One region of the Paraburkholderia sp. 2C genome, then DNA from elsewhere that is predicted to be linked to it. Evidence: predicted binding sites of a transcription regulator. Region 1 holds the regulator's gene; the other holds the start of a gene.

Evidence for each region. Region 1 encodes LexA, which represses DNA repair genes until DNA is damaged. Its sites were predicted from a motif close to ACTGTATNNNNATACAGT; they were not measured.
Region 2: a site for LexA is predicted at 6,385-6,402, ahead of ACYPXD_RS33390 (ATP-dependent helicase). Genes of this name have one in related genera too.

The regions. Positions count from the first base shown of each region.
Region 1 is NZ_BAAILL010000045.1:28,063-43,445, forward strand. It holds gene ACYPXD_RS21950 (2-hydroxy-3-oxopropionate reductase) at 1-714, shown strand, start outside; gene ACYPXD_RS21955 (asparaginase) at 1,054-2,097, opposite strand; gene ACYPXD_RS21960 (CysB family HTH-type transcriptional regulator) at 2,182-3,108, opposite strand; gene ACYPXD_RS21965 (sulfate/molybdate ABC transporter ATP-binding protein) at 3,130-4,236, opposite strand; gene cysW (sulfate ABC transporter permease subunit CysW) at 4,249-5,223, opposite strand; gene cysT (sulfate ABC transporter permease subunit CysT) at 5,220-6,125, opposite strand; gene ACYPXD_RS21980 (sulfate ABC transporter substrate-binding protein) at 6,270-7,319, opposite strand; gene lexA (transcriptional repressor LexA) at 7,628-8,278, shown strand; gene ACYPXD_RS21990 (hypothetical protein) at 8,384-8,749, shown strand; gene ACYPXD_RS21995 (DUF2939 domain-containing protein) at 9,000-9,656, shown strand; gene ACYPXD_RS22000 (universal stress protein) at 9,684-10,151, opposite strand; gene nodI (nodulation factor ABC transporter ATP-binding protein NodI) at 10,586-11,500, shown strand; gene ACYPXD_RS22010 (ABC transporter permease) at 11,576-12,406, shown strand; gene ACYPXD_RS22015 (hypothetical protein) at 12,451-12,873, opposite strand; gene ACYPXD_RS22020 (permease) at 13,220-14,272, opposite strand; gene mnmH (tRNA 2-selenouridine(34) synthase MnmH) at 14,408-15,383, opposite strand, start outside.
Region 2 is NZ_BAAILL010000080.1:36,275-51,657, forward strand. It holds gene fumC (class II fumarate hydratase) at 1-203, opposite strand, end outside; gene ACYPXD_RS33355 (phospholipase D-like domain-containing protein) at 255-1,805, opposite strand; gene ACYPXD_RS33360 (hypothetical protein) at 1,804-2,064, shown strand; gene panS (ketopantoate/pantoate/pantothenate transporter PanS) at 2,327-3,304, opposite strand; gene ACYPXD_RS33370 (MATE family efflux transporter) at 3,481-4,872, opposite strand; gene ACYPXD_RS33375 (RNA-binding S4 domain-containing protein) at 4,999-5,232, opposite strand; gene ACYPXD_RS33380 (hypothetical protein) at 5,590-5,988, shown strand; gene ACYPXD_RS33385 (hypothetical protein) at 6,054-6,314, shown strand; gene ACYPXD_RS33390 (ATP-dependent helicase) at 6,438-8,675, shown strand; gene ACYPXD_RS33395 (DUF4088 family protein) at 8,831-9,610, opposite strand; gene ACYPXD_RS33400 (AzlD domain-containing protein) at 9,818-10,141, opposite strand; gene ACYPXD_RS33405 (AzlC family ABC transporter permease) at 10,138-10,809, opposite strand; gene ACYPXD_RS33410 (AraC family transcriptional regulator) at 11,002-11,850, opposite strand; gene ACYPXD_RS33415 (CreA family protein) at 12,040-12,564, opposite strand; tRNA gene ACYPXD_RS33420 (tRNA-Asn) at 12,658-12,733, opposite strand; tRNA gene ACYPXD_RS33425 (tRNA-Asn) at 12,864-12,939, opposite strand; gene fdxA (ferredoxin FdxA) at 13,086-13,409, opposite strand; gene pncB (nicotinate phosphoribosyltransferase) at 13,825-15,033, shown strand; gene ACYPXD_RS33440 (LutC/YkgG family protein) at 15,194-15,383, shown strand, end outside.

The sequences.
Region 1 (15,383 bases):
ACGCCGGACGTCGCGAACGTGCTGTTCGCCGCTGACGGCGTCGCCGCGGGCCTCGCCAAGGGCAAGCTCGTGATCGACATGAGCTCGATCTCGCCGCTCGAAACCCAGGCGTTCGCGAAGAAGATCAACGAGTTCGGCTGCGACTACCTCGACGCGCCGGTGTCGGGCGGCGAAATCGGTGCGCGCGATGCGACGCTGACGATCATGGTCGGCGGCCCGCAGAAGGCGTTCGATCAGGCCAAGCCCCTGTTCGACCTGATGGGCAAGAACGTCACGCTGATCGGTGATAACGGCGCCGGCCAGACCTGCAAGGTCGCCAACCAGATTATCGTCGCGCTCAATATCGAAGCGGTCGCGGAAGCCCTGCTGTTCGCGGCGCGCTCGGGCGCGGACCCGGAACGCGTGCGCCGCGCGCTGATGGGCGGCTTCGCGGCGTCGCGCATTCTCGAAGTGCACGGCGAGCGCATGACGAAGCGCACGTTCAACCCGGGCTTCCGGATCGAGCTGCATCAGAAGGACCTGAACCTTGCGCTCGACGGCGCGCGCAAGCTCGGCATCGCGCTGCCGCATACGGCAAGCGCGCAGCAACTGTTCAGCGTCTGCGCGGCAAACGGCGGCAAGGCGTGGGATCACTCGGCGATGGTGCGTGCGCTCGAGATCATGGGCAACTTCGAGGTCGCGCAGGCGCCCGCGAGCGACGCGAAGGCGGCGTAAAGCGTTCCTGTATCGGATAAGGCAGTACGGCAGGACTCGGGCTGTCGCAGCCGCGGCCACATGAAGCAACAGGCAGCAACACGCAGCAACACGCAGCAGCGACAGCCCTCTTGTGGGGCGTCCGGTTCGAAGCGCACAACGCGACGGGCTGGACAAATCAGGCCGCTCTGGGCTGAGAGCGGCCAGTGGGGTCCGCAGCGGCGCCCGTCGGCGACGGGGAAGCCTTGGTCGGTCAGACGTCGTCGTCGGGTGTCCGCCTGTCGGATTTCACAATCGAGCGCAACCGCAACGCGCTGCGCTTTGTTCGCATCACTGAGCGTATGAAGAACACGTACGGAATCAGTAAAGATCGAATACGCGCTGCAACGCTGCCGGCGCCGCGTTGCCGGCCGCTAGCGCCAGCATCAGCAGCACGCGTGCCTTATAGGCATTGAGCGAGTTCGCGCTGACGAAGCCGAGCGCATCGTCCGCTGCCGCGCCGTTGTGCATCACATGTCCCGAGCCGACGCGCGACGCACGCACGACGGCAATGCCGTGCGCGGCCGCCTCGGCAAGCGCCTGCTGCAGCGCTGCGTGAATCGACCCATTGCCCGTGCCCGCCACGACAATGCCGCGTACGCCGGCTTTCACAAGCGCATCGACCATCACGCGCGTCGCGCCGGCATAACTCGCGACGATCTCGACCGCGGGCCACGCGTCGTTCGACGTCGACTCAATCGCAAATTCGCTGGCCGTCGTATGAGGCCGTATGACGCCGCGCTGAAACTCGACGCGTCCGTCCTGCACCCAACCGAGCGCACCGACTTCCGGCGACTGGAATGCTTCAACGGCGAACGTGCTGGTCTTCACGACGTCGCGCGCGCCGTGAATACGGTTATTGAACGCGACGAGCACGCCCTGCCCGTGTGCCGCGCGGTGCGCCGCGACGCTAACCGCGTTGAGCAGGTTCAACGGCCCGTCGGCCGACAGCGCGCTCGACGGCCGCATCGCCGCGGTCAGCACGACAGGCTTCGCGCTTTTGACAGTCAGATGCAGCAGGTACGCGGTTTCCTCGAGCGTATCGGTGCCGTGTGTGATGACGATGCCGTCGATGTCGTCGCTCGCGAGCAGTGCGTTCACACGCTGCGCGAGCGTTGTCCATAGCGCGAGCGGCATGTCCTTGCTGTCGATGCTGGCCACCTGCTCGGCGTGCATGGTCGCGAGCGCGGAAAGCGCGGGCACGGCCGCCAGCAGTTGCCCGACGCCGACGACACCGGCCTGGTAGCCGGCCGTGCTCGTGGCGTCCTGTGCGGAGCCGGCGATCGTGCCGCCGGTCGCCAGCACCGCGATGCGCGGCAACGCCCTGGGCGGCGCGGAAGAAGGCGAGGAAGGTGAGGTATTCATGCGGGCGATTGTAAGCGATGCGCCGCCTCGGTCGAAGCCGAACGCCAGGCGTTCAACGCCAAACGCCATAAGCGAAGCCCGCGCTTAAACCGCCTCGCGCAATTGCGCCGCGATTTCCGCTTCGCTCAACTGCGGCGCGAACATCTCGATCAGCCGGTACGCGTAAGCGCGCAAGAACGCGCCCTTGCGCAAGCCGACGCGCGTCGTACTCGCTTCGAACAGATGCTGCGTATCGAGCGCGACGAGTTCGCTGTCGCGCTTCGGATCGAACGCCATCGCCGCGACGATGCCGATGCCCATGCCGAGTTCGACATAGGTCTTGATGACGTCCGCGTCGATCGCGGTCAGCACGACATCGGGCATCGCGCCGACTTTCGTGAACGCCTGATCGATATGCGAGCGGCCCGTGAAATCCTGGTCGTAGGTGACGATCGGATATTCGGCGATTTCTTCGAGCGTCAGGTTCGCGCGGCCGACGAGCGGATGATCCTTGGGCACGACGACGACGTGATGCCACGAATAGCACGGGAACGTGACGATATCGGGGTAGCGGTCGAGCGCCTCGGTCGAAATGCCGAGATCCGCTTCGCCGTTGATGATCATCTGCGCGATCTGCTGCGGGTTACCCTGGCGCAGCGCGAGATGCACTTTCGGAAACACGTCGGTGAACTGGCGGATCACTTTCGGCAGCGCGTAGCGCGCCTGCGTGTGCGTCGTCGCGACAACGAGGTGGCCGTTGTCCTGGTCCGCGTACTGCCGTGCGACGCGTCGCAGGTTTTCGGCATCGAGCAGCATCCGCTCGATCAGCTGATGCACGGCCTTGCCCGGCTCCGTGAGCCCCGTGAGCCGCTTGCCGCGACGAATGAAGATGTCGACGCCGAGTTCGTCCTCGAGGTCCTTGATCTGTTTCGACACGCCCGACTGCGACGTGTACAGCACGTTCGCGACTTCGGTCAGGTTCATGTTCTGGCGCACGGCCTCGCGCACGAAGCGCAACTGCTGGAAGTTCATGTGTTTGTCTCCACTGTTTTTTCAGGTCCTGGCCGGGAACACGCGCAGCGAACGCGGCACCGCGGTCACCGCATCGCCGACCGCAAGCTGCAATTCGCGCCACGCTTCGCGGTCGAGCTCCGCTTCGAGCACCGATGGCGCGCGCCCGTCCGGCGCCGCTGCGCCCGCTCCCGCACCGCTCCGAAGCCCTTCGAGTTCGACGCGCACCGACCCGCCGAGCGTCACCACACGCCGCACGCCCAACGCGATGCCATCGCGATGCCCGCCCGCGGCCCGCGGGTACAGCACGAGATCGTGCGGACGCACATACGCGAGCGCCGGCCCCTCGAAGCCCGCATCGACAGCGATCGGCTGCCCGGCGCCGTCGGCAACAAAACCATGCCGGTCGACGCTGCCGGAAAGACGGTTCGCCGCGCCGAGAAACTCGTAGACGAACGACGTCTGCGGATGGTCGTACACGTCCTGCGGACTGCCGACCTGCTCGACATGCCCGTGATTCATCACGACGATCCGGTCCGCCACTTCGAGCGCTTCTTCCTGATCGTGCGTGACAAAGATCGTCGAGATATGCAGATCGTCGTGCAGGCGACGCAGCCAGCCGCGCAGTTCCTTGCGCACTTTCGCATCGAGCGCGCCGAACGGCTCGTCCAGCAGCAGCACCTTCGGTTCGACCGCCAGCGCGCGCGCCAGCGCGATACGCTGCCGCTGCCCGCCCGACAGTTCCGACGGATAGCGCGGCGCAAGCCAGTCGAGCTGCACGAGTTTGAGCAGTTCATGCACTTTCTCGCGTATCGCCGCTTCGGACGGCCGCTCGTGGCGCGGCTTCACGCGCAGGCCGAACGCGACGTTCTCGAACACAGTCATATGCCGGAACAGCGCGTAATGCTGGAACACGAAGCCGACCTGGCGCTCGCGCGCGCGGACCTCGGCGACGTCCTGTCCTTGCAGCACGACCTGCCCGTCGTCGGCGAACTCGAGGCCGGCGATCACGCGCAACAGCGTGGTCTTGCCGCAACCGGACGGCCCGAGCAGCGCGACCAGCTCGCCGGGGGGAAAGTCGAGCGATACGTTGTCGAGCGCGGTGAAGTCGCCGAAACGCTTACGCAAATTACGAACGGTGATGCCCATCTGAAGCGCTCCTTATTGGACCTGGCGGCCGGCGGCCGCACTCGACGGCGCTGCTGCGCCCGCGATGCCGGATGCCGCGGCAGCATGCGCGCCGGCATGCACGGACGATACGTCCGCTGACAGATGCCGTTCGGCAAGCAGCTTGAGGCCGAGCGTCACGAGCGCGAGCAACGCGAGCAGCGACGCCACGGCGAATGCCGCCGAGAAGTTGTATTCGTTGTAGAGAATTTCGACGTGCAGCGGCATCGTGTCGGTCTGTCCGCGAATATGGCCCGACACCACCGACACCGCGCCGAACTCGCCCATCGCCCGCGCGTTGCACAGAATCACGCCGTACAGCAGGCCCCACTTCACATTGGGCAGCGTCACGCGGCGGAATATCTGCCAGCCCGACGCGCCGAGCACGTGCGCGGCTTCTTCTTCGTCGGTGCCTTGCGCCTGCATCAGCGGAATCAGTTCGCGCGCGACGAACGGGAACGTGACGAATACCGTTGCGAGCACGATGCCGGGCACCGCGAAGACGATCTGCACATCGTGCGCCTGCAGCCACGGGCCGAACCAGCCCTGCGCGCCGAACAGCAGCACATAGATCAAGCCTGAAATAACGGGCGAGACCGAAAACGGCAGATCGATCAGCGTCGTGAGCAGCGCCTTGCCGCGGAACTCGAACTTCGCGATACACCACGATGCGACAAGCCCGAACACGAGATTGAACGGCACCGCGATCGCCGCGGTCAGCAGCGTGAGCTTGATCGCGGACCATGCATCGGGGTCGGCCAGCGATTCGAAGTAGAACGCGAAACCTTTGCTGAGCGCCTGATAGAACACCGCGGCCAAAGGCACCACGAGAAACAGCACAAGAAACAGCAACGCGATGCCGGTCAGAATCCAGCGGATCGCGCGCGGCTCGGTAACCGGACCGTCGACACGCGCGGCCTTCGCCGCCGCACGCCGCGTGTTCGACAGCACGACGGATTCGTCGCTCATCGCGCACCTCCGTCCGGCGTTGCTGACGCCAGTGCAAGGCCTGGCGCCGTCGGCGGCGCCGACGCGCTGCGGCTCGTGCGTCGCTGCAAGTACCACTGCAGCGTATTGATTAGCAGCAGCATGATGAACGACACCACCAGCATCACGACCGCGATTGCCGTCGCGCCCGGGTAGTCGTACTGCTCGAGCTTCGTGATGATCAGCAGCGACGTGATCTCGGACTTCATCGGCACATTGCCCGCGATAAAGATGACCGAGCCGTATTCGCCGAGCGCGCGCGCAAAGGCGAGCGCAAAGCCGGTCAGGAGCGCGGGAAACACCGCCGGCAATATCACGCGCCGGAAGGTCAGCCAGCGCGATGCGCCCAGGCATGCCGCCGCTTCCTCCTGCTCACGTTCGAACTCCTCGAGCACCGGCTGCACCGTGCGCACGACGAACGGCAAGCCGATAAACGTCAACGCGACGAGCACGCCAAGCGGCGTGAACGCGATCTTGAGGCCCAGCGGTTCCAGAAACCGGCCGATCCAGCCGTTGCCCGCATAGACGGCGGCAAGCGAGATACCGGCCACCGAAGTTGGCAGCGCGAACGGCAGATCGACGATCGCATCGACGATGCGCTTGAACGGAAACGTATAGCGCGTCAGCACCCACGCGACGAGAAAACCGAACACGGCGTTGATCAACGCGCCGCCGAGCGCCGCGGAAAATGTGAGCCGATAGGACGCCAGCACGCGCGGCGAGGTGACCGCGCGCACGAACTGGCTCCAGTCGAGCGTCGCCGTTTTCAGAAACGTGGACGCAAGCGGAATCAGCACCACGAGGCTCAGATAAGCCACCGTGATGCCGAGCGTCAGGCCAAAACCCGGCAATGCGCTCGGCTTGCGGAAGGTCAACGTCGTCATGCTGGGTACTCTTTCAAAAGTCTTGCCGGATCGCGCGCGTCACCGCGCGCATGGCGCGCATACGAAAACGCGCGCTTCGGTTACAAGCTCAAAAGCGCGCCCGAAGGCGCGCCTGCCTGACTGCATCGGTTGCAGTCACTGAAACTACTGCGGCGAGTAAATCGAATCGAACACGCCGCCGTCGGCAAAGTGCGTTTTCTGCGCATTCGTCCAGCCGCCGAACGTATCGTCGACCGTGTAGAGCTTAAGCTTCGGAAACTTATCGGTCAGCGCCGCGGGCACCTTGTTCGAGCGCGGACGATAGAAGTTCTTCGCCGCGATCTCCTGCCCCTCCTCGCTATACAGGAACTTCAGATACGCGTCCGCGAGCTTGCGCGTGCCATGGCGCTCCACCACCTTGTCGACCACCGCGACCGGCGGCTCCGCGAGAATGCTGACCGACGGCACCACAATCTCGAACTTGTCCGGCCCGAACTCCTTGATCGACAGAAACGCCTCGTTTTCCCACGCAATCAGCACGTCGCCGATACCGCGTTGCACGAAGCTCGTCGTCGCGCCGCGCGCGCCGGAATCGAGCACGCCCGCATTCTTGTAGAGCTTCGACACGAACTCCTTCGCTTTCTGCTCGTTGCCGCCCGGCTGATGCAACGCGTATGCCCACGCGGCCAGGTAGTTCCAGCGCGCACCGCCCGACGTCTTCGGGTTCGGCGTGACGATCGATACGCCGGGTTTGATCAGATCGTCCCAGTCCTTGATGTGCTTCGGATTGCCCTTGCGCACGAGGAACACGATCGTCGAGGTGTACGGCGAGGCGTTCTCGGGCAGACGTTTCTGCCAGTCCTTGTCGATCAGACCTTTGTTCGCGAGCGCGTCGATGTCGTAGGCGAGCGCGAGCGTCACGACGTCGGCCTGCAGGCCGTCGAGTACCGAGCGCGCCTGGGCGCCCGAGCCGCCGTGCGACTGCTTGAAGGTGACCGACTCGCCCGTCTGCGCTTTCCATTGCTTGCCGAATGCCGCGTTGACATCCTGGTACAACTCGCGCGTCGGGTCGTACGACACATTGAGAAGCGTCGTATCAGCATGCGCCTGTGCGGCCAGACCGAGCACCGCGGCCGCACCGATGGCCATTGAAGCGAAGAATTTTCTCGCGCGCTGCGCCACGTTTCCTGCCAACCCCGTAGTCCGATAGACCATGTTCTCTCCGCGTTCCGGTGTTTCCAGGCCCAGCGATTTGCTTATCCGCCGGGCCTGATATCGATTTGCGGCCAGTCTATCCGTCGCGCTTCATCATTAAAAATAATGTTTCTTCATTTTTTAATACGCAAAAGTGGTAATGACGGCCGGATGCGGCGTTCGGACACGGATTTCGCTGTCGGGGCGCCGTCGAACGGTGTTTTTGCGGCAGATGACTGGCGCGTTGCGGGGCGAACTTAAAGTAAAGCTTGAAAAGCGCCCGATACTGTATAAAAATACAGTCACCTGTTTATCCATACAGTGGCGCCATGACCAAACTCACCGCACGACAGCAGCAGGTTTTCGATCTGATCCGCCGCGCAATCGAGCGCACGGGCTTCCCGCCCACGCGCGCCGAAATCGCGGCCGAGCTGGGCTTCAGCTCGGCGAATTCGGCGGAGGAGCACCTGCGTGCCTTGGCCCGCAAAGGTGTGATCGAACTCGCGGCCGGCGCGTCGCGCGGTATCCGGCTGCTCGCCGGCCAGGACGATGCGCCCCATCAGTTCACGCTGCCGCATGCGGCACTGATGCAACTGTCGCTGCCGCTCGTCGGCCGCGTCGCGGCAGGCAGCCCGATCCTCGCGCAGGAACACATCGCGCAGCACTATGCATGCGACCCGGCGCTCTTCTCGAGCAAGCCCGACTATCTGCTGAAGGTGCGCGGTCTGTCGATGCGCGACGCAGGCATTCTCGACGGCGACCTGCTCGCGGTGCAAAAGCGCAGCGAGGCGAAAGACGGCCAGATCATCATTGCGCGTCTCGGCGACGACGTCACGGTCAAGCGCTTGAAGCGCCGGCCCAACGGCATCGAACTGATCGCTGAGAACCCCGATTACGAAAACATCTTCGTCGAAGCCGGCAGCGCGGATTTCGCGCTCGAAGGCATCGCGGTCGGGCTGATCCGGCCAGGTGAATTCTGATTTCCCGCTGATTTAGCACAGCGCTTCCGCTGAGTTTTCTACTCAGTTTGCGCTCAGTTTCCGCTCAGTTCCCGCTCAGTATCCGAATACCGTCTGGAGAGATTCATGGAACGCCTCGCCCGCTTGCTGCCCTTCCGCCAGTTCGGCCGTCTGCGCCACTTGCGCAACCTCGTGCCGTGCGCCGTGCTCGACGCGATGCATGCACCGCGTACCGCTTCGCTGTTCGATTTCGATGAGCATGAGCGGTCGCTCATTGACGCTGACGCACCATCGCAGCACGCGTCGCTGCCGTCGTCGTTGCCTGCGTTTGCGCGCGTTTCGCTGAACGCCGCGCTCAATGCCGAGCCCGCGCGCCGCGCGCCGGTGCGCGTTTATCACGGGCCGTCGCGTCTCATCATGGTCGGCACCGTCGATGCGGTGTGCAACATGATCGACCGCTGCATCGCAGAGGAACACGCGCAAGCGGCCTGATCCTGCTCGTTCATCGCGCACGCGCGTGTCGCCTACGCGCATGTCACCAACCAGCGAGACGCGGTGAGGTAGAGGAGAGTGCGGGATCGTTTCAGCGAGAATGGGGTCCACGTTAAACCGCCCTGTTCAACCCATTGAAGGAACGCCCCGCACGATGATGGTTCGCACAAGCCGCGCAAAGCGCGCGATAAATGGCTGCATCGGTCATCGCACCGTCCGTCTTCACATCAAACACGGCACGAATCACAAGATGCGCGGCAGCATCAGGCGGTCCGTGCTGGTCACGCTCGTTGTCATCGTTGTTCTGATTGCGTTGGCCTTCGCCTATGCATCGCCGTATATCGCGCTCGACCGCCTGAAGCGCGCAGCCGATACGCGCGATGCGGCAACGGTCAACGAATATGTCGATTTCCCGGCGTTCCGAGAGAGTCTCAAGGATCAGCTCGGCGCCTTGCTTAGACGCAGAATCGGCGCGGAAAGCCATGGCAATCCGCTCGCCGCGCTGGGCGCGATGATCGGCGTTGCGTTGATCGGGCCGCTCGTCGATGCCTATGCGACGCCGGACGGCGTCGCCGCGTTGCTGAACGGGATCCCGCCGCGCGGTGAATCCGGCGAACGGCCGCCGGCGCCGCCGGATGCACCCGCTGCTTCGTCAAGCGGCGGCGGGCCTGCCGCACCGGCGGCGCCGGCTGTGTCAGCGCCATCGGCTGAGAACAGCTCGACGCCGCTCGAGCCACCGCAGCCACCGCAGCCACCGCGGCCACCCCAGACCACGGCCGGGTATCGCGGCATCAACGAGTTCGTGGTCACGTATCGGCATGGCGTCGGCGACACACGCTACGCCGCGATTTTCCGTCGCGAAGGCCTCTTCACCTGGAAGCTTGCGGGAGTCGATCTCGGCGAGTAAGCCGTGCGGGTCGCGCCGGCACAAGTGTCATGCCGCCGCGGCCGGCTGCTCCTCGTCGGGCGACGAACACGCAACGAGAATGCTGCACGACACGCGATCGAGCAGCGGCGTGTTGCCTGCGCCCATCCACCATCGTGAAAGTCCATGCCGGCAGCGATGACCGACCACGACGAGATCGACCTTCAGTTCTTCCGCGAGCGCCGCGATTTCATCGATCGGATGACCGAACGCGAAATGCCCTTGCGCCCTGACGCCGCGCTCGGTGAGCCAGTCGACGCCTTCCTGCAGGATGTCGCGCGCGGTCTTTTCGAAGCTGCCGCACGCCACATCGGTTAGCAGGCCCGCGCTTTGCGCGATGCTCGAGCGCATGTCGACCACCGACAGCAGATGCGTCTGCGCCTTCAGGTCCAATGCCAGATCCGCACCGCAACGCAGCGCCTTGCGGCCTTCGCGCGAGCCGTCGTAGCACAGCAGAATTTTCTGGTAGCTGGCCATTGTCGTTCTCCCTTCCGCGCCGATCGCGGACGTCGAGTCAATCATGGTGCGCCGCAATTGCGCTTGCAAGGGATGGAAAACGCTAAGTGCGCCCGAGCACGTTCGACGCCGTATGCCGCACCGCACGAGAATCCGGGGCACGAATGCCCGGGGTGCGAAAACCCGGGGCACAAATGCCCGGGGCTCGTGTGGGGCGGCTGTCCGGCGCCCGAAGACGTGGCCTAGAATAGGCAACGCTTCGCAAGGGCCGCTTGTGAACGGCTGCTTCACTGCGTTGGACACGCGGCCGCGTTTGCTGTTCGCCGCTGTTCGCCGCTCTTCGCTGCTGCTTGCCGTTCGTCGTCCGTTGTTTCGTTGCACTGTCTTCGCCTGGCCATCAACCCCGGCAGCCGTAATCTTTGTCGAATCAACCGTCGTTACCGGACTCTGCGCCCATGCCCGAAGCCGCGATCGAATTTCATCGAGTCGAAAAACGTTACGCCGGCAGGAAGGTCGTCGACGGACTGTCGTTCGATGTGCGGGTCGGCGAATGTTTCGGTCTGCTAGGTCCGAACGGCGCCGGCAAAACAACGACGCTGCGCATGCTGCTCGGCATCGCCGCGCCCGATGCCGGCACGATCAGCCTATGCGGCGAACCGATCCCGGCGCGTGCGCGCATCGCTCGCGCACGCATCGGCGTGGTTCCGCAGTTCGACAATCTCGACCCGGACTTTACCGTTCGCGAGAATCTGCTCGTGTTCGGCCGTTACTTCGGCCTTAACAGCCGGGAAACGCGCGAACTCGTACCGTCGCTGCTCGAATTCGCGCGGCTCGAGCACAAGGCCGATGCGCGTGTCGCCGAACTGTCGGGCGGCATGAAGCGGCGCCTCACGCTCGCGCGGGCGCTCGTCAACGACCCCGACGTGCTCGTCATGGACGAGCCGACCACGGGCCTCGATCCGCAAGCGCGCCACCTGATCTGGGAGCGGCTGCGTTCGCTGCTCTCGCGCGGCAAAACGATTCTTCTGACCACGCACTTCATGGAAGAAGCGGAACGCCTGTGCGACCGGCTTTGTGTGATCGAGGAAGGCCGCAAGATCGCCGAGGGCGCGCCGAAAGAGCTGATTGCATCGGAGATCGGCTGCGACGTGATCGAAGTCTACGGACCCGATCCGCTGGCGCTGCGCGATGCGCTCGCGCCGTTCGCCACGCGTATCGACATCAGCGGCGAGACGCTCTTCTGTTATGTCGACGATCCGCAACCCGTGCATGCGCGGTTGAAGCAGCGCGATGACGTGCGCTATCTGCATCGCCCCGCGAATCTCGAAGACGTGTTCTTGCGGCTCACCGGCCGCGAGATGCAGGATTAAAAAGCAGCTGGATTAAAGGCAGTACAGTCAAAGCAGCAGAATCAAAGTATCAGAACCAGGCAGGACTCATCGACCATGGATGCCCGCTCATACGACACGCCCGACCACCCGCTCGAGCCCGCGCGCGAACGCTTCGCGGCGCTGCCCGCCAATGCGCTGAACTGGGTCGCGGTGTGGCGCCGCAATTACCTCGTGTGGCGCAAGCTCGCGCTCGCGTCGATGTTCGGCAATCTGGCCGATCCGATGATCTATCTGTTTGGCCTCGGCTTCGGGCTCGGGCTGATGGTCGGGCGCGTCGACGGCGTGTCGTATATCGCGTTCCTCGCGGCAGGCACGGTCGCATCGAGTGTGATGATGTCGGCGAGCTTCGAGTCGATGTATTCGGGCTTTTCAAGAATGCACGTGCAGCGCACGTGGGAAGCGATCATGCATACGCCGCTCACGCTCGGCGATATCGTGCTCGGGGAGGTAATCTGGGCGGCGAGCAAATCGGTGCTGTCCGGCACGGCCATTCTGATCGTGGCGGGTCTGCTCGGCTACGCCGAATTTCCGGCGACGCTCGTCGCCTTGCCCGTCATCGCGCTCGCGGGCCTCTCGTTCGCGAGTCTCGCGATGATCGTCACCGCGCTCGCGCCCTCGTACGACTTCTTTATGTTCTATCAGACGCTCGCGCTCACGCCGATGCTGCTGCTCTCCGGCGTGTTCTTTCCCGTATCGCAACTGCCGCCCGCCGCGCAATACGCGACCCAGCTGCTGCCGCTCGCGCATGCGGTGGACCTGATCCGCCCCGCGATGCTCGCGCGGCCAATCGACGACGCCGCGCTGCACGTTGCCGTGCTCGCGATCTACGCGATCGTGCCGTTTCTGATCTCAGCGGTGCTGTTGCGCCGCCGGATGATGCGGTAAGCGCCCCGCGGCGGATCGCCCTGCCCCTGGTCCGGGCCTTGGCCTCAGTCTTCGTCGTCCGACCACGGGATATCGACGTCGGAAATAAATGCGACTGTGGCGAACGGCCCGCCTTCCTGTCGGCCGATCTTGCCGTCCGCACGGTGCCACTCGACGCGAAACACGGTGCCCGGATCGTTGGCCAGCAGGCGTACGGTGCGCACTTCGTCCGGATCGGCCTCGTCGACGGGGCCGTCGAGCGAGACCAGCAAGGCTTGCGGCCACACGCCTTCGTCCGGATCGTAGATGCGGTCGCCGTCCGGAATCGATGTCGATGCCTCGACGCCGATTGTCGCCGATGCCTCGACGATCATCTTGCCAAGCGCCCGCAGCAAGGCGGTGGCACGCGCGGAATTGGCCTGGCGGATCGCGAGGTCTCCACGCGTGAGCGCCTGCTCGAGCTTCGGATTGGTCTTCTGTTGCGCCATGCGTCTGTCCTGAATTCGATCGTCTTTTGACTGTGAATAATCGCCTACCGGATTGCCGACCGGCAATCTGCCGCCCCTGGCCGCCCCGGCTCCACCCAGTGTAGTTCGAGATTCGACCGTATGAGGCGGCTTGAAACCGGCTGAAACTGTTGAAACGGCCTGAAACGGGTTTGAAACCATTTGACGTGCCGCATCGCCCAATGTCGCCAGGCGATGATGTAGCGTCCCGCGGATTGCTTCCCGGGTGGCGTCCCGGTAGCTTCCATTCGACATGCCTGCCTGCGCCTTCCCGCTGCCTCGCCTTCAAACGCCTGCCGGCACTGCCATCCGCCGTGCAGCGCGTCATTCACAAGCCCAGTCCTACCGCCAGCAGCCCCGCCGCGATACCGAATGCCACCACCGCCGCCGCGACGATCGCGAGCACGCGCGGCCGGAACGAACGCGCCAGCATCGCGAGCGACGGCACGCTGATCGGCGGCAGCGTCATCAGCAGCGCACCCGCGGGGCCGACGCCGATGCCGAGCGTCAGCATCGCCTGAATGATCGGCACTTCGCCTGCCGTCGGAATCACAAACAGCATGCCGGCGACCGCGAACGCCACGATCCAGCCGATATCGTTGCCGATCGCCGGCCCGATCTGCGGAAACAGCCACGCGCGCGCCGCGCCAAGCAGCAAAACCAGCACCAGGTATTCGGGCACGAGGCGCACCGCCATGCGCGCGAGAATCGTCAGCCAACGGGCAAAAGCGTTGCCGTCCTGTTGACGCGCGGCCAGTTCGGCGAGGCGCGCGTCGGCCGCGCTGGCTTCACCGGGCGTCACGAGCCGGTTCACGAGGTAGCCGAGACCGAACACCATCAATAGGCCCAATGCAAGCCGCAAGCCTGCCCATTGCCAGCCGAGCACGAAACCCATAAAGACGAGCGTGGCCGGATTGAGCACCGAGTTGCCGAGCCAGAACGCGATCGCCCCGCCCGGCGAGGCCTGGCGCTCGCGCAAGCCGACCACGACCGGCGCCGCGCAGCACGTGCACATCATGCCGGGAATCGCAAGCAAGCCGCCTGCCGCCACACTGCCAAAGCCCGTCTTGCCGAGCACTTTCGCGACCCAATGCGCGGGCAGCAGTGCCTGAACCGCGGAGCCGAGCAGCAGGCCCAGCACCATCGCCTGCCAGATCGCCTTGCCGTACGCCCACGCATAGCCGAGCGCCGCATCGAGCGACGGCGCGGGCGGGCTCGCCGCCGTGCCCATCAGGATCGACGAGCCGATCGAGTGCGTCGACGCCGCCGTAAATGCGCGGTGATAGTACGGAAACCACTTCACATAAAAAAGTCCCGCCACCGCAAGCAGCAGGAAGATCAGCCATCCCGATGCCGGGGCGGCTTGTCGCGTGGTATTCATCTGGTCGTCCTCTGATGCGTATGTTGCTGGTTGCTTTTGTTGGTGCTTGTTGGGTTGCTTATGTCGGCGCGCTTATGTTGGCGCTTATGTCGGCGCTTATGTTGGCGCGCTTATGACGGCCGCTCGCCTGATCGGTTACGTCGATGCGTGCGCCATCTTTGCCTCGTCGGCGCTGACCGACACCGATAACTGCGCGAGCAGTGCACGCGCCTGGTCAAGCGTATCGCCGGCGATCGGCCTGAACGTGAACTGCTGCGCATGCGCAAGCTCGCTGAAGTGCTGCCGGCTGCTGCGCTGATACGCGGGATCGTAGTGCCGCTCGAGCAGTTCGTGGAACAGTTCGCTGCGTGCGTCGTTGTCGATCATCTGCTGCCAGCGCATCACCTGCTCGCGGCTGTGCAGACCGATCAGATGCGCGAGTTGCCGCTGGAATCCGGCCCGGTCGTCGAACAGATGGCCGTAGTCTTCGAGCAGGAACGCCACGCGTTCGTCGAGCGGCGCGCGAATCTCCACGCATGCGCCCCGATGAAAGCGTTCGAGCAGCGCATCGGGCAAGGTGATCGCGCCGATGCGCCGGCTTTCGGATTCGACGAACACCGGCCGCGCGGAGTCGAATTGCGCAAGCGCGCCGATCAGCGCGCTATCGAAGGCCTTTTGCGACGGCTGCGGCCGGTCGGGCCATGCGCCCAGTAACGACCCGCGATGGCATGCGAGCCCTTCGAGTTCGAGCACCTGCGCACCCGCGTCGCGCAAGGCGTGCAAAAGCCGCGTCTTGCCGGTGCCCGTATGACCGACGAGCGCGATGTAGTCGAACCGCTGCGGCAGCGTCGCGAGCCTGTCGAGCACCGAGCGCCGGTACGTCTTGTAGCCGCCATCGAGTTGCCGCGCCTGCCAGCCGATCATGTTGAACAGCGTTGTCATCGATCCGGAACGCTTGCCGCCGCGCCAGCAATAGATGAGCGGACGCCAGTTGCGCGGCCGGTCGGCGAAGGTGGTGTCCAGATGGTGAGCAATATTGCGTAATACGAGCGCGGCGCCATGGCGCGTCGCTTCATACGGCGACACTTGCTTATACATCGTGCCGACGATCACGCGCTCCTCGTTCGATAAC
Region 2 (15,383 bases), on a different contig from region 1:
GCATCGAGCACGCCGAGGCCAAGATTGACTTCGGCCGCCGCGCGCTTGATCACCGCGAGCGCATGGATCAGTTCCGGCGACTGCTTCTCGGTCGAAATCTTGAAGTTCTGCAGCGAGCGCTGCGTCTGCGCGCCCCATAGACGATCGTTCGGCACCGCAATCTCGCCGAACGTATCGCGTTCCATCCGTACATCTTCGGTCATGATGTCACTCCGCTTGAAGGTTTGACGACGGCGCGCGGCGGGCGCACGCCGTCAAAGCTGGTCGTCGACTGGTAAAAGCAAGAATAAACCTGTCAGCACATTCCGGTAGAGACCGGCATTCGGGTCCACGTCGTAGGTGACGGTGTGGCCGTCTTCCTCGTCGGTCCAGACGAGGTGATACGGGCTCTCGGGTCCGCGGAAATAGAAGCGCGACGGATCGGCGAGCATGACGTGATAGCTGGACTGCGGGCCGGTCACGTGATCGAACAGCGTCGCGACCTGTTCGGCGAGCGGCGGGCTATGGATCACGAGCCCGAGTTCGGTGTTCAGATGCGCCGAACGCGGGTCGAGATTCATCGAGCCGATCACGAGCGTCTTGCGATCGAATACGAGTGTCTTTGCGTGCAGGCTCGCGCGCGACTGCGAGCCGAACATGCCGGCGCGCACGTTTTGCTCCTGCAGGGGCTTGAATTCGTAGAGCTCGACGCCGGCCCTGAGCAGCGGATCGCGATACGGGCTATAGCCGGCTTGCACCGCGACGGCATCGGTGGCGGCCAGCGAATTGGTCAGCACCTTTACCTTGACGCCGCGCGCGGTGAGGCTCGCGAGTGCTTTGACGCCCGCGTCGTGCGGCACGAAATACGGCGACGTGATCAGCACTTCCTGCTGCGCCTCGCTGACGAGCTCGGCGATGCGCGCAATCACGGGGCTCCTGTAGTCTTCCTCGGGCAAGCGGACTTTCGCCGGCGAATCGGCGTTGAATTCCGCCGGCGCCCACGTGAGGCCGAGCTCGTCTTTCTGGATTTGCGAGGCGAGCGGTGTCGCGTTGAGCGGCTTTGCGTTATACGGGTCCGCGTTCTGATGCCAATGCGCGCGCAATGCGTCGCGCGTTGCGTCGAGCTGCTTCGGATCGAACTTCTGCCGGTTCAGCGCACGCAGCGGGTACGCGCTGCTGTCGTTCCAGTATTCGTCGAAGCTTGCGGAGACCTTCGCGGTGATCGGGCCCGCGGCGAGCACATCGATATCGCGGAACTGCAGCGTCGGGCTCGCGCTGAAATACTCGTCGCCGAGGTTACGGCCGCCGACGATCGCGAGCTGGTTATCCGCGATCATCGCCTTGTTGTGCATGCGCCGCGTGAAGCTGCCGATCTGCGTGAAGAAGTTCTGGGTGCGCTGATAGAAATTGCCTTGCGCGCTGCCGAACGGGTTGAACACGCGGATCTCGATGTTCGGATGCGTGTTCAGCGATGCCATGACGTCGTCGAGATCCTTGAAGTTCAGGTCGTCGACGAGCATGCGCACGCGCACGCCCTGGTCCGCCGCATAGAGCGCGGCGGCGAGCAGCAGCTTGCCGGTCGTGTCCTCGTTGGCGATGTAGTACTGCATGTCGAGCGTTTTCGTCGCGGCGCGCGCGAGCGCAATGCGCATCTGCAGCGCTTCGGTGCCGCTCGATAGCACGCGAAAGCCCGACTGCTCCGGATGCGCGGCCTCGGGCGCAGCAAGCGCGGCGCCCAGCGGCGTGGCCGTCGATTGCGGCAGCGCGTGCGAGACGGGCGGGTCGAACGACGACGCGGGCGGACGCGTTGCGCAGCCGCTCAACATGAGAACGGCGGTGGCAGCTGCGGTGGTAACGGCGGTGGTAAATGCGGTGGTAAATGCGGTGGTAAATGCGGCGGCAGTGGTCCTCGTGGCGATGAACGCGACGCGGGCCAGCAATATCGATGTTGCGCGCGAGCGGCGCAACGTGGAAAGCGTACGAATTACCGGAGCAAGAACAGACAGGACCGACCATGCGCCGCATGGCGCAATTTTGGGACTTCGACGATCGTACGACGGCACGCTGACCCTCCCCATTTTTTGACTTCGCATGAACGCCTCGCGGCCTGGCGTCGCGTTGGGAAGGCCATTCTAAGGGGAATCGGCAAAGCGGGTCGGGAAGGTGGCAAGCGTTGTGCCGTCGTCGCGGCGGTCGTCGTGCGAGGCGATGCGCAGGCGCATACGCGCTTGCGTGCGAGCCTGTGTCGTGTCGACGCAGTGTGCCGACGAGATGCTGCGATCCGTCGGATCGACGTCGGGCGTGTCGCGTCGCGCCGCCCACATTCGATGCGGCGCGCGCAGCGCGGTCAGCCGCGTTCGCCGTCGAGCGTGGCCGCGCGCCCGGTTTGCGTCGCCGTTCGCGCCTGATGCGCGCCGCGCGTCGGCCGTCCTGCCCAGTAGCCCGCGAGCAACGAGCCCGACAGGTTGTGCCACACCGAAAAGAGCGCGCCCGGCAGGGCCGCGATCGGCGCGAAATAGAGCTTGCCGAGCGTCGCGGCAAGCCCGGAATTCTGCATGCCCACTTCGATCGCAAGCGTGCGGCAGACCGCTTCGTCGAAGCCGAGCAGGCGTCCACCCCAGTAACCGCCAAGCAGACCGATACCGTTGTGCAGCACGACGCCGAGTGCAACCGTGAGACCCACCGACGCGATGCTCGGCTGCGTGCCGCCGACCACGGCCGCGATGATCAGCAGGATCGACACCATCGACACGAGCGGCAGCACCGGCTCGATACGGCGCACGAGCTTGCCGAACAGATGATTGATCGCGAGGCCGATCACGATCGGCAGCGCGACGATCTGCAGGATGCTCATCAGCATGCCGCGCACGTCGACGACAATCGACGCGTCGACGTAGAGGCGCGTGAGCAGCGGCGTCGCGAACACGCCGACGAGTGTCGATAACGCGCTGATCGTCACCGACAACGCGACGTCGCCGCGCGCGAGATAGATCATCACGTTCGACGCGGTGCCGCTCGCGACGCTGCCGACCAGCACCATGCCGGCGGTCAGATCGGGCGGCATGCGCAGCATCTTCGCGATTGCCCACGCGGCAAGCGGCATCACGAGATAGTGCAGCACGATGCCGGCGACGACGGGCGCGGGCCGCGTGAAGACGCGCTGAAAATCGGCGACCGATAGCGTGACCCCCATCGACAGCATGATCAGCGTGAGCAGCGCGGTGACGTGCGGGGCGATGCCGGCGACGGACGCGGGCGCGAAGTACGCGGCGAGCGACGCGAGGACGGCCCACAGCGGAAAGAGTCGGGTAACGCGGGAAAGCATCGAGGCGGTCCTGTTGTTTTAGCTGGCGTCTGGTGGTGTGTGGAGCGCATTTTACCGGCGGCGCTCGATGGAGCGACAACTGACTGGCGGACCGGCGGGCTGGTTGCGCACGCAACGAAATCGATGCGCCCGCGCCGCATCGTTTCCTGACGGACACGACGCGGCCGCCGTTGCCGTTACGCCTGCACGGCCGCGATATGCCGCGCGCTGATGCGGTGAAAGCGCAATGTCATCAGGACTGCCACGCTCGCGAGCCCCGCGGCGAGTCCCCACCACAGCCCGCGTGCGCCAAGCCCGAAATGAAACGCGAGCACGTAACCCGTTGGAAAGCCGATGCCCCAGTAGCCGAAGGTGGCGGCGAACATCGGCACGCGCGTGTCCTTGAGCCCGCGCAGGCAGCCGGAGCCCACCGTCTGCATGCCGTCGACAATCTGAAAGATTGCCGCGACGCCGAGCAGCGAACTCGCGAGCGCGACGGTTTGCGCATTCGAAGGGTCGTCGAGATGCAGATAGAGTCCGACGATCCAGTGCGGCGCCGCGACCATCACGAGCCCCGATAGGGACATGAAGCCGACGCCAAGCCCGAGCGCGACGAACCCCGCATGGCGCGCCGCCAGCGGTACGCCCGCGCCGGACCAGTATCCGACGCGCACATTCGCGGCCTGACCGATCGCGAGCGGCACCATAAAGGCCACCGACGCGACGTTGAGGGCGATCTGGTGCGCGGCGAGCTGCGACTCGCCGAACAGACCGACCATCAGGCCCGTCGCGAGAAACAGCAGCGATTCGACGCCGTACGTGATCGCGACGGGCCAGCCGATGCCGAACAGTTCGCCCATCAGCGGCACGTTGGGCCGCGCCGCGGTCACGAAGTGCCGGTAGCGCGGCCGCAGGTGCAAGAGCGCCATCAGCATCAGCGCGGACAGCCAGACGGTGATCGTTGTCGCGACGGCGGACCCGAGAAAGCCTAGACGCGGCAATCGATATGCCCCGTGAATGAGGCCGTAGTTGAGAAAGCCGTTGAACACGACGCTGCCTACCGATACCCACAGCAAACGCTTTGCCGCGCCGATCGCCGGCAGGAACGAGCGCATCAGCCCGACACCGATCAGGCTCGCGGGCGCGCCCCAGCGCAGCACCGCGCAGTACTCGCCGATGTGCTCGGCGAGTACTGCCGGTTCGCCGAACGTCGTCAGGATCGGCGCCGCGAACGACAGCAGCACGAAGGCGGGAACGGCGAGGAGGATGGAGAGCGCAAAGCCGGTCCAGTAGATATGCGGTACGCGTTCGTCGGCCTGCGCGCCGCGCGCGTGGGACACGCTGACGCTAACGGACGTCAGCACGCCCTGCAGCAATGTGACGACGACGAAGAACAGGTTCGCGCCGAGGCCGCCCGCCGCGAGCGCATCGGGGCCGAGCGAGCCGAGCAGCACGGTGTCGGTGACGCTCATCGCCATCTGCGACAGCTGCGCGATCGCGAGCGGCGCGGCGAGGCGCGCGGTATCGGTGGCATGTCGCGTTAGCGAAGGCGGCCCGGCAAGCGGGCGGGATAGACCGGATTGGGACATGACGGCAGCGTGGCGCGGCGCCGGGTGCCCGGCGCGCGCCGCATGTAATGTTTTTGTCGTGAAGCGAACAGCTTATTGCGTCGCGCGGCGGCTGTCGATCAGCACGCACGTTTGTGGTGCGAAATCTTAGCGGTGCTGCGCTGACGCTTCATGGACCGCGATGCGCGTATCGCCGAGCAGCACGACCTGGCCCGCGCGGATCTTGCACGTTTTACGCAGTTCCACCTGGTTATCCACTTTTACCGCGCCCGATGCGACGAGCCCCTTCGCGGCCCCGCCGCTGTCCGCCAGACCGGTGAGCTTCAGCAGGTTGTGCAGTTCGACGTAGTCGCCGGTCAGCGTGAAATCGAGGTTGGGCATGGCAGTTGCGGAAAAGGACGACGCATGTCGTCGCGGGACGACGCGGTGAATCGGAAAGGATTCGCATCATAAGCGAAAGCACGGGGCCCGTCGCCCTGTTGTGGAAAGCGCGTGCGAATTTGTTTCACCGACCTGAAAGAGGCGATTGGGACCGAGATGTGATGCAGTTGTCAGAAAATGAAACGGTAAGTAACAACGTCGTTTGATCACGAACTTTGCTCAGAAAAACGCTGTCCTTAGGATGGTTTGCTGCATTTTGCATCGGGCTGCACGAGAGGCCCTACCATCGGGCCACCCAAAGGACCGGGTGCGCGCTCCAGCGTGACGTCCGGCGCACAACCTTCAGAGAGGATCGCCATGACCCAGCTTCGTTCGCTGCTGATCGGCAGCACTATCGCCGCGCTGGCCACGACCGCCGCCGTCGCGCAGACCTCGAATACACCCCCGAATGCGCCCGCCACGGCGCCCGCCGCGCAGGGGGTGCAGATGCCGGCGCCGGCCGGCACGCCGCCGCCGCGGCAGACGCTGACCGCGCCCACGCCGCCCGATCCGCTTGTGCAGAAACGCGATGCCGACGCCCGGGCCAACGCCGAATACCGCGACGCGAAAAAGGCGTCGAAGGCGCAATACCAGGAGCAGGTGAACAACGCGAAGAACAACCGCGCCGCGGACCGGCAGGCCGCCGCGAACCAGTTGAAGACCGATTTGCAGTCGGGCAACGGGACGCAGGTGCCGGATGACGAGACCAAACACTGAGCGGGGCGCTCATCGAAGCGCCCGCCGCATTGATCGATCACTTTGACTGAAGGAGGGAGAACGTCATGACTAAATCGACCCACCGGTTGCTTGCCGCTTTGATCGCGGGCAGCGTGTCGACATTCGCGTTCGCGCAGACATCGCACGATCCGGCCAGCGAGCCGGTGACGCACGCCGATAACAAGGCGGCGAAGGAGCAGGCGAAGGCCAACAAGAAGGCCGCGGTCGCGCAGGCGAAGGCGGATCGGGAAAAGGCCGATGCGCAGTCGGATGCCGATAAGGCCGCGGCCGATGCGCGCGTGAAGGACGCGAAGAAGCAGGAGTAATCGGATCCCTGCGCGGCGGCCAGCGGCTGGCCGGCGTGCGCGTCGAAAAAAAGGGCGCTTGTCGGCGCACATTGTATGGATATACAGTATGCGTCGCCCTGACTCCTATTCCGTTCGCACGCCGTGCCCTCCGCCGCCGCTCCCACGTCCGAGTCCGTCTTTACCGCGTCTGGCACCGGTGCGCCGGACGCCTCTGCCTGGCTAGCCAGGCTCAACGACGCACAGCGCGCGGCCGTCGAATACGGCGCCAGCGACGTGACGCGCCCGTCCGGCGCATTGCTCGTCATTGCGGGCGCGGGCTCCGGCAAGACCAGCACGCTCGCGCATCGCGTCGCGCACTTGGTCGTGAAGGGCGCGGACCCGCGCCGCATTCTGCTGCTGACGTTTTCGCGCCGCGCCGCCCTCGAGATGACGCGCCGTGTCGCGCGCATCGCCGGCGACGCGCTCGGCGCGCGCGCGGCGCTTGCGCAAGGCCTGACCTGGTCGGGCACGTTTCACAGCGTCGGCGCGCGCCTGTTGCGCGAGTACGCGGACCTGATCGGCCTCGCGCCAACTTTCACGATCAACGATCGCGAAGACTCCGCCGATCTGATGAACCTCGTGCGCCATGAGCTCGGCTTCTCGGCGAAGGAGCGCCGGTTTCCATCGAAGTCCACCTGTTTTGCGATCTATTCGCGCGTCGTCAACACGGGCGCGTCGCTCGGCGACACGCTGAACAGTAGCTTTCCGTGGTGCCGCGAATGGGAAGCTGACCTGCGCGCGCTGTTTGCCGCCTACGTCGAGGCGAAACAGAAGCAAAGCGTGCTCGACTACGACGATTTGCTGCTCTACTGGTCGCATATGGCCGCGGAGCCGTCGATCGCGGCCGATCTGTCGGGCCGCTTCGATCATGTGCTCGTCGACGAATATCAGGACACCAACCGGCTGCAGGCGTCGATCCTGCTCGCGCTGAAGCCCGACGGCCGCGGGCTGACCGTCGTCGGCGACGACGCGCAGTCTATCTATTCGTTTCGCGGCGCGACGGTGCGCAACATCCTCGATTTCCCCACGCATTTCGATCCGCCCGCGAAGCAGGTCACGCTCGAACGCAATTACCGGTCGACGCAGCCCATTCTTACCGCGTCCAACGCCGTTATCGGGCTGGCATCCGAGCGCTTTACGAAGAATTTGTGGACCGACAAGGCATCCGCGCAGCGGCCGCGCCTCGTCACGGTGGCCGACGACGCCGCGCAGGCGAGCTATGTCGTCGAACAGGTGCTGGCCGCGCGCGAAGCCGGCGTCAAGCTGAAGTCGCAGGCGGTGCTGTTTCGCGCCGCGCACCATAGTGCGGCGCTCGAGATCGAACTGACCCGGCGCAATATCCCGTTCGTGAAGTTCGGCGGACTCAAGTTTCTCGACTCGGTGCACGTGAAAGACGTGCTCTCGGTGCTGCGCTGGGCGGAGAATCCGCGCGACCGGGTGGCGGGTTTTCGCGTCGTGCAGTTGTTGCCGGGCGTCGGGCCGGCCACGGCAGCGCGGGTGCTGGATGCGGCGGCCGGCGCAGCGGCGGCTGGCGCTCCGGTTGCCGGGATTTCGGCCGCGGGCGAGGGGGGCGATGGGGGCGATGGGTCGGCTGGCGACGCGGTTGTCTTGCCCGCGCAAACCGGTCCCGCTCGGGCGCTCGCCAGCTTCACGCCACCGCCGCGCGCGCTCGAAGACTGGCCACCGTTCGTCGCGCTCATGTCCGCGTTGGGCGAGCGTACGTCCCAGTGGCCGGCCGAATTCGAACTGATCCGCCGCTGGTACGAACCGCATCTCGAGCGCAATCATGAAGACGCCGTGGTGCGTCACGCCGACTTGCTGCAAATGGAGAGCATCGCCGGCACCTATGCTTCGCGCGAGCGTTTCCTGACCGAACTGACGCTCGATCCGCCCGACGCCACGAGCGGCGAATCCGGCGTGCCGCTGCTCGACGAGGACTACCTGATCCTGTCGACCATCCACTCCGCGAAAGGCCAGGAGTGGCGCAACGTGTTCGTGCTCAACGGTGTCGACGGCTGTATTCCGTCGGATCTCGGCACCGGCAGCGACGAGGAAATCGATGAAGAGCGGCGTCTGCTCTATGTCGCGATGACGCGCGCGAAGGAAGACCTGCATATCGTCGTGCCGCAGCGCTTCTACGTGCACAACCAGACGCATCTCGGCGACCGGCACGTATGGGCGTCGCGCACACGTTTTATCCCGGTGGACCTGCTGCCGCTGTTCGACGCATACGCGTGGCCGCCCGCGCCGGTGGCCGCCGCGCCGACCGCGGCGGGGCTCGCGGCGGCCGCGCAGGCGAAACTGGAGATCGCGGCGAAGCTCAGGAAGATGTGGGCGTGAGCGGGGCGCCGGGCGCGGGGGCTTGAGCGTGGCGCCGAGCGGCGCGCCGGATAGGGCCCTGCGCGGGGCAACCTGTACGGCAACCTGGCTGGCCGCTCAGGTCGCTACTCAGGCGCTACCCGGGTCGCTACTCAGGTGGACACTCAGGTGAACATTCAGCGCGGCTGCCGCTGCTGCTGCTGTTGCTGCGGCGACTGGGGACGCGGCGCCGGCATAAAGAAATTGCGCAGCCACGCGGCAAGCCGCGTGAACACGTCGTACGGCTCCTCGACGAAAATCTCCGGCTTGAGCAGACGCAGGTATTCCATGATCTGCTGCGCTTCCTGCTTCTGAAACGAGCCATGCGTGATGCCGAGACGCAGCAGTCCGCGCAGTTCGCCGAGCTTTTCGCGCGCGGTGCTGCCGAAGCTCGTCTCGCAGGCGACCTTCGCCTCGTACACGCGCTGGCGCAGCGATTCCGCGAGCCGCCACGCGGGCGTCTGCATCGACTCTTCAACGGCCTGAATGTCCTGTGCCGCGGATTTGATCTGCGCGGCAAGCGGGTCGACCAGATTCGGGCTGCATTGCGCTTCGTTGACGATCGCCGTCGCCCATTCGCGGCATTGCTTCGCCAGCTCCTCGGGCGTCCATTCGGAGCGGGACGCGAATGCAAAACCGAAGTCCGTCGCCTGCCGCATCAGAATCGCGACGACGTCGGGGAACTCCTTGTCCAGCGTACGTTTGGCCCATGCGTATTGGCCGCCCTGCAGCATCCGCTGCACGGCGTGCTCGGTCAGCGGCACCATGCTGTCGAGCAGCTTCGCGCGCAAAAAGTCCTCGAACGACGGCGTCGCAAACTGCGAATCGAGTTTCAGCGAGACGCGCACGAACGCGTCGAAATCCTTGCGCAACGAGGCGACAGTCTCGTCCTTCAATGAAAGGGTGATTTGCCCCATGTCATATCCCGTTTAGTCATCCGGCGCGGCATCGCAAGCGCGAAAGCGGCTTCTGGCCACTGCGTAAAAGCTGTAAAACTGCGCGATTCAACGATGCGCGACACGGTCGAGGCCGGGCTGCCGGGCGCTTGCGGGAGCATGCCAGGCTGATGGACCTCGACTGTTTATCGGCGGCGGGAAGTGAAACTTGAGGAAATCGGCTTTTGCCTATCCCGGTAACGCTGCTTGCCACAGGAAGAACACCGCGAGGCCGACCGCAATGGTCAGCAGCGGGCGTTTGGTCAGCGCGCTGACCGCGACCGCGGCGAGCGCGCCGACGAGCTGCGGGTTGCGCCACGTGAGCTCCGCGCCGCCGCCGTGCGGCGCGATCGCCATCGGCACGATGATCGCGGTCAGCACGGTCACCGGCACGAAGCCGAGCGCGGTGCGCACGAGCGGCGGAAACACGAGCCGGTCGCCCAGCACGAAGACGGTGGCACGAATCAGCCATGTGATCAGCGCCATGCCAACGATCATCAGCGCATCGTTCATCGCGAGGCCTCCGCGGTGGTGCGCCGGGCTTCGCCCCGCCGCGACAGAAGCACACCGACCGCGACGCCGGCGAATACCGCGGCGAGCAGGCCGAGCTTGTACGGCCACGCCTGCCAGAAGAACGCGAGCGCGCCCGCGGTGACGGCCGCCGCGACATAGCGCAGCGCGACAAGCTGCGGCACGACGATGGCGATAAACGTTGCAACCATCGCGAAGTCGAGCCCGAGCGATTGCAGGCCCGGGAACGCGGCGCCGAACAGCAGCCCGGCGAGCGTCCAGATCTGCCAGTTCAGGTACATCGACAGGCCCGAGCCGAGGAAGTAGTACGGCCCCACCGAGCCCGGCGGATGCAGCCGGTAGTGCGCCCACGCGACCGCGAAGACTTCGTCGGTCAGCAGGCCGCCGAGCGCCCAGCGCCAGCGCATCGGCAGGTGTGCGACATAGGGCGCGAGCGTCGCGCTGTACAGCACGTGGCGCAGGTTGACGACAAAGGTCGTCGCCCAGATCACGGCAAAGCTCGCGTGGCCGGCGACGAGGCCGAGCGCGATGAATTGCGCGGAGCCGGCGAATACGATCAGCGACATCAGCTGCCCGTGCCACAAGTGCAGCGGGCCCGCCGCGACGAGCGTGCCGAAGATCACGCCGAATGGCGCGGCGCCGATCAGCATCGGGATCGTGTCGCGCGCGCCGGCGGTGAATGCGGTGAAGCGGTGAGGGTGAGTGGGTGTCAAGCTGGGTTCCTCCGGGAGGGGAGGCTAGCGCGGAGGCGGGCTTGCGCGCTTGTACGTTCTTGCGGTGTGGCGTGGATTGGTGCGGGTGGGTGCCGTGCAGCGCCGGCGGGGTGAGATACGGCGACGTTCTCATGTACCTTGCCAGCGGCCCGGCGGCACGCCGAACATGCGCCGGAAATGTCGCGTGAAGTGGCTCTGGTCGGTGAATCCGCTCGCGGCGGCCACTTCGGTGACGGGCACGCCGGCGCGCAACGGCGCGAGCGAGCGCTGCAGACGAATCTGGTTGCGCCACGCGTGCGGCGCGAGACCCGTCGCGCGCGTGAAGAGGCGCGCCGCGTGGAACGGCGACAGCGCGACGGCATCGGCCAGTTCCGCGAGCGTCACCGGCGCCGCGAGTTCGCTGCTGAGCAGTTCCTGCATCGCGCTCACGCGTTTGTCGCGTTTGACGTGTTTGTCGTCGCCGGCTGCGGCCGGTAGCGCCTCGGGCCGCGTGCGGCCGTAGCGGACCAGCAGCGTGGACAGCGCATCGAGCATCGCCGCGTGCGCGGCGAGCGCATTGCCGTTCGCCTCGAGCAGCCGATGCGCGCGCGACAGCCGCTGTGCGAGGTCGATGTCGCGGATCACCTCGGCGTCGAACCACGGCAGCGGTTGCGCGCTGCCCGCGATGTCTTCCGCGAGCTGTTGCAGATAGTCGATCGGCGCGTACAGCACGCGGTAGCGCCAGCCTTCGTCCATCGCGCGCGAACCCGTGTGCAATTCGCCCGGATTGATGACGGGCACGCTGCCCGCCTCGGCGACATAGCGCGACCCGCGGTACTGATAGGTCTCCGCGCCCGCTTCGATCACGGGAATCGTGTACGCGTCGTGCCAGTGCGGCGTGAACGCGTGATCGTGATATTCGGCCGTGAGCAGATCCGCGCCGGGCATGAGCGGCGTGCGCCAGTAACGGGCGGAATCGCGGAAACGGGCTGTGGTCATCGTGAATGTGCCGGGCATCCGGCCGGGGCTCCAATTGCGCGATCCCGGCTGTGATCCCGGCAGTGATCGCGGCTCTGATCCGGGCTGGATTCGCCAGTTTACCGCGGCATCGGCGCCGCCAGACAGATGGGTTTCATTGGGGTACGGGTTTGGGATCGTCGCGTCCGGACCCGGAGCGTTGCGCTCCGGTCATTTCACCGGAATCGTCGTGCCGGCCGGCATCGGCACGGCGGTAACGCTGTTTTTCGCGCTGCCGGTGGCGACGCGGTCGCTGTAGGTCAGATAGACGAGCGTGTTGCGCTTCGCGTCGACCACCCGCACGACGTGCAACGTCTTGAAGATTAGCGACATGCGTTCGGTGAACACATCGGCTTGCTGCTTGAGCGGTCCGCCCGTGAAGCGGATCGCGCCGACCTGGCGGCACGCGATCGACGCTTCGGTCGGATCTTCGGCGATGCCGAGCGTGCCCTTGATGCCGCCCGTGCGCGCGCGCGACACATAACAGGTGACGCCCTCGACGGCCGGATCGTCGTACGCTTCGACGACGACGCGGTCCGAACCCGTGATATGGAAATTGGTGTTGACGCTTGCGACTTCCTCGGCGTGCGCGAGCGGTGCGGCGAGAAGCGCGGCGAGAAGCGCGGCGCTGATTGTCGCGAGTGCTGCGAGTGTCGCGAGGACCGTGCGCGGCGCGCGAAGCAGAGTGGGTTTCATCGGGAGACCGGAGTAAAAAGCCACATCGTATACCAGCGTGGATTCGCTCCGAAAAGCAGAAGGCCCGCACAAAAAGTGCGGGCCTTCGATGTTTGGCTCCCCGACCTGGGCTCGAACCAGGGACCTACGGATTAACAGTCCGGCGCTCTACCGACTGAGCTATCGGGGACCTGCACGGGAACCACTACAGAGGCAGAACCAAAGCAGGGTAAGACGAAAATTCGACGAAAATTCGGCGTAAATTCGACTAAATTCGGTACATAAAAAAGCCCGTTATAAGAACGGGCCTTTGCAATTTTTGGCTCCCCGACCTGGGCTCGAACCAGGGACCTACGGATTAACAGTCCGGCGCTCTACCGACTGAGCTATCGGGGAACAACAAACAGCAGAGAAGCGAAATTGTATGAGGTGCTATGGGGCCTGTCAATAGCGGCGCGCTTGCGACGGTCATCGGAACCGCGCCATCACAACCCGGCATCAGGCCTCAACGTCAGCGTCAGCCCGTGCGGCTTACTGGCTGATCAACGCTCGAGCAGTGCGAGCTTTTCCTTGACGTCCTTGAACTCGTCGGCCTCGGGCAGCGGCGCCTTGGTTTTCGTGATGCTCGGCCAGCCTTTGGCCAGGTCCGCATTGAGTTCAGTGAAGTGTTGCTGGTCGGCCGGCACGTCCTCTTCGGCGTAGATGGCGTTCACCGGGCACTCGGCGACGCACACGGCGCAATCGATGCACTCGTCCGGGTCGATCGCGAGGAAGTTGGGACCTTCGCGAAAGCAGTCGACCGGGCACACATCGACACAGTCGGTATAGCGGCACTTGATGCAGCTTTCGGTCACAACGTGAGTCATTCAGGCAACTCCTGGATGCGGTAGCGGTATGGGGGATATTGGGGATGGCAAAACGCCAAAAAAGCTATTGTAACGTAACGTCAACTGGCGCATACGGCACAGTTCCCATGCCCTTATACCGTTTCGTGATTAGTTTATGGCCCGCAAAGCCGACCGGCCGGCGTTTTTGAAGCAGGCCGCGCGCGGCTTATTGAGGCGCCGCCCGCACGCGCGAACAGGCGGCCCGAATGCCTTCGGGTAACATCCGCTTGCTCGCGCGATGCGACGCTGCTTTACGTTTGCCGCTTTACGTGTGCCGCTTCATATTCGCCGCTTCACATTCGCTGCTTCACATCCGCCGCTTCACATTCGAATACACTGACCATAGCAATCGTCGCTACACGCGTCGCTTATCCGCGGTCCGGCCCGTTACATCATGATCATTACCTCGCTGCTCGATACCGATCTGTACAAGTTCACGATGATGCAGGTGGTACTGCATCATTTCCCGGCGGCCGGCGTCGAGTACCGGTTTCGCTGCCGTACGCCGAATATCGATCTCGTGCCGTATATCGACGAGATTCGCAGCGAAGTGCGCAAGCTCTGCCAGTTGCGTTTCACCGACGGCGAACTCGACTATCTGCGCGGGATGCGCTTTATCAAAGGCGACTTTGTCGAGTTTCTCGCGCTGTTTCATCTGAACGAGAAATACATTTCGATCACGCCGTCCGCGAAGGGCAATGGCGAGATCGATATCGAAATCGCCGGCCCGTGGCTGCATACGATCCTTTTCGAAGTGCCGGTGCTGGCGATTGTCAACGAGGTATATTTCCGCAATACGCAGCAGGAGCCCGATTATCTCGAAGGCCGCGAGCGGCTCAAAAGCAAGATCGACATGCTCGGCGCGCGGCCTGAATTCGCCGACTGCAAGATCGCCGACTACGGCACGCGCCGCCGTTTTTCGAAGCAGTGGCACGAGGAGATCCTGCTGACGCTCAAAGACGGGCTCGGCGAGCAGTTCGCGGGCACGAGCAACGTGTACTACGCGATGAAGCATGGCCTGACGCCGCTCGGCACGATGGCGCACGAGTACCTGCAGGCGTGCCAGGCGCTCGGACCGCGCCTGCGCGATTCGCAGATCTACGGCTTCGAGATGTGGGCCAAGGAGTATCGCGGCGACCTCGGCATCGCGCTTTCCGATGTGTACGGCATGCAGGCTTTTCTGCGCGACTTCGACATGTACTTCTGCAAGCTTTTCGACGGCGCGCGCCACGATTCCGGCGACCCGTTCGACTGGGGCGAGCGGCTTCTCAGACACTACGAAGACAATCGCTGCGACCCGCGCACGAAGGTGCTGGTGTTCTCCGACGCGCTCGATATTCCGAAGGTGCTGCAGTTGTACGAGCGCTTTCGCGGCCGCTGCAGGCTCGCGTTCGGCGTCGGCACGAATCTGACCAACGATCTCGGCTACCGGCCGCTGCAGATCGTGATCAAGATGGTTCGCTGCAACGGCCAGCCGGTCGCGAAGCTTTCCGATTCGCCGGGCAAGAACATGTGCGAGGACAAGGCGTATCTCGCCTATCTGCGCCAGGTGTTCGGCATTCCGCAACCCACGGACGACGACTTGCTCGACACCGGTAAGTGAGTTGCGCGGCGAGCCGGAAAGCGATCGCACGGCGTGATGCTACGCCGCCATTCGCGGCGTGTGCATTAGCCGGATGGCCAGGTGTCGTGTGCAAGGACCGGCCGGTATAATCCGCCGGATGTCGCTTCATCGCATCAACGACGATACGGGGACTTCGCTCATGGACACATCCACCGCCCGCCGCAATATCCTCGCGCGCATCCGCGCGGCGCAGGGTCGCGCGCCTGAACCGGCCGCCAGCGAGCGCGAAGCGGTAGAGGCCTACATGGCAAGCCACCCGCGCGGCCCGCGGCCGCCGTTGCCGGACGATCTCGTCGCGTGCTTTGTCGAGCGCGCACAGTCGATGGCAA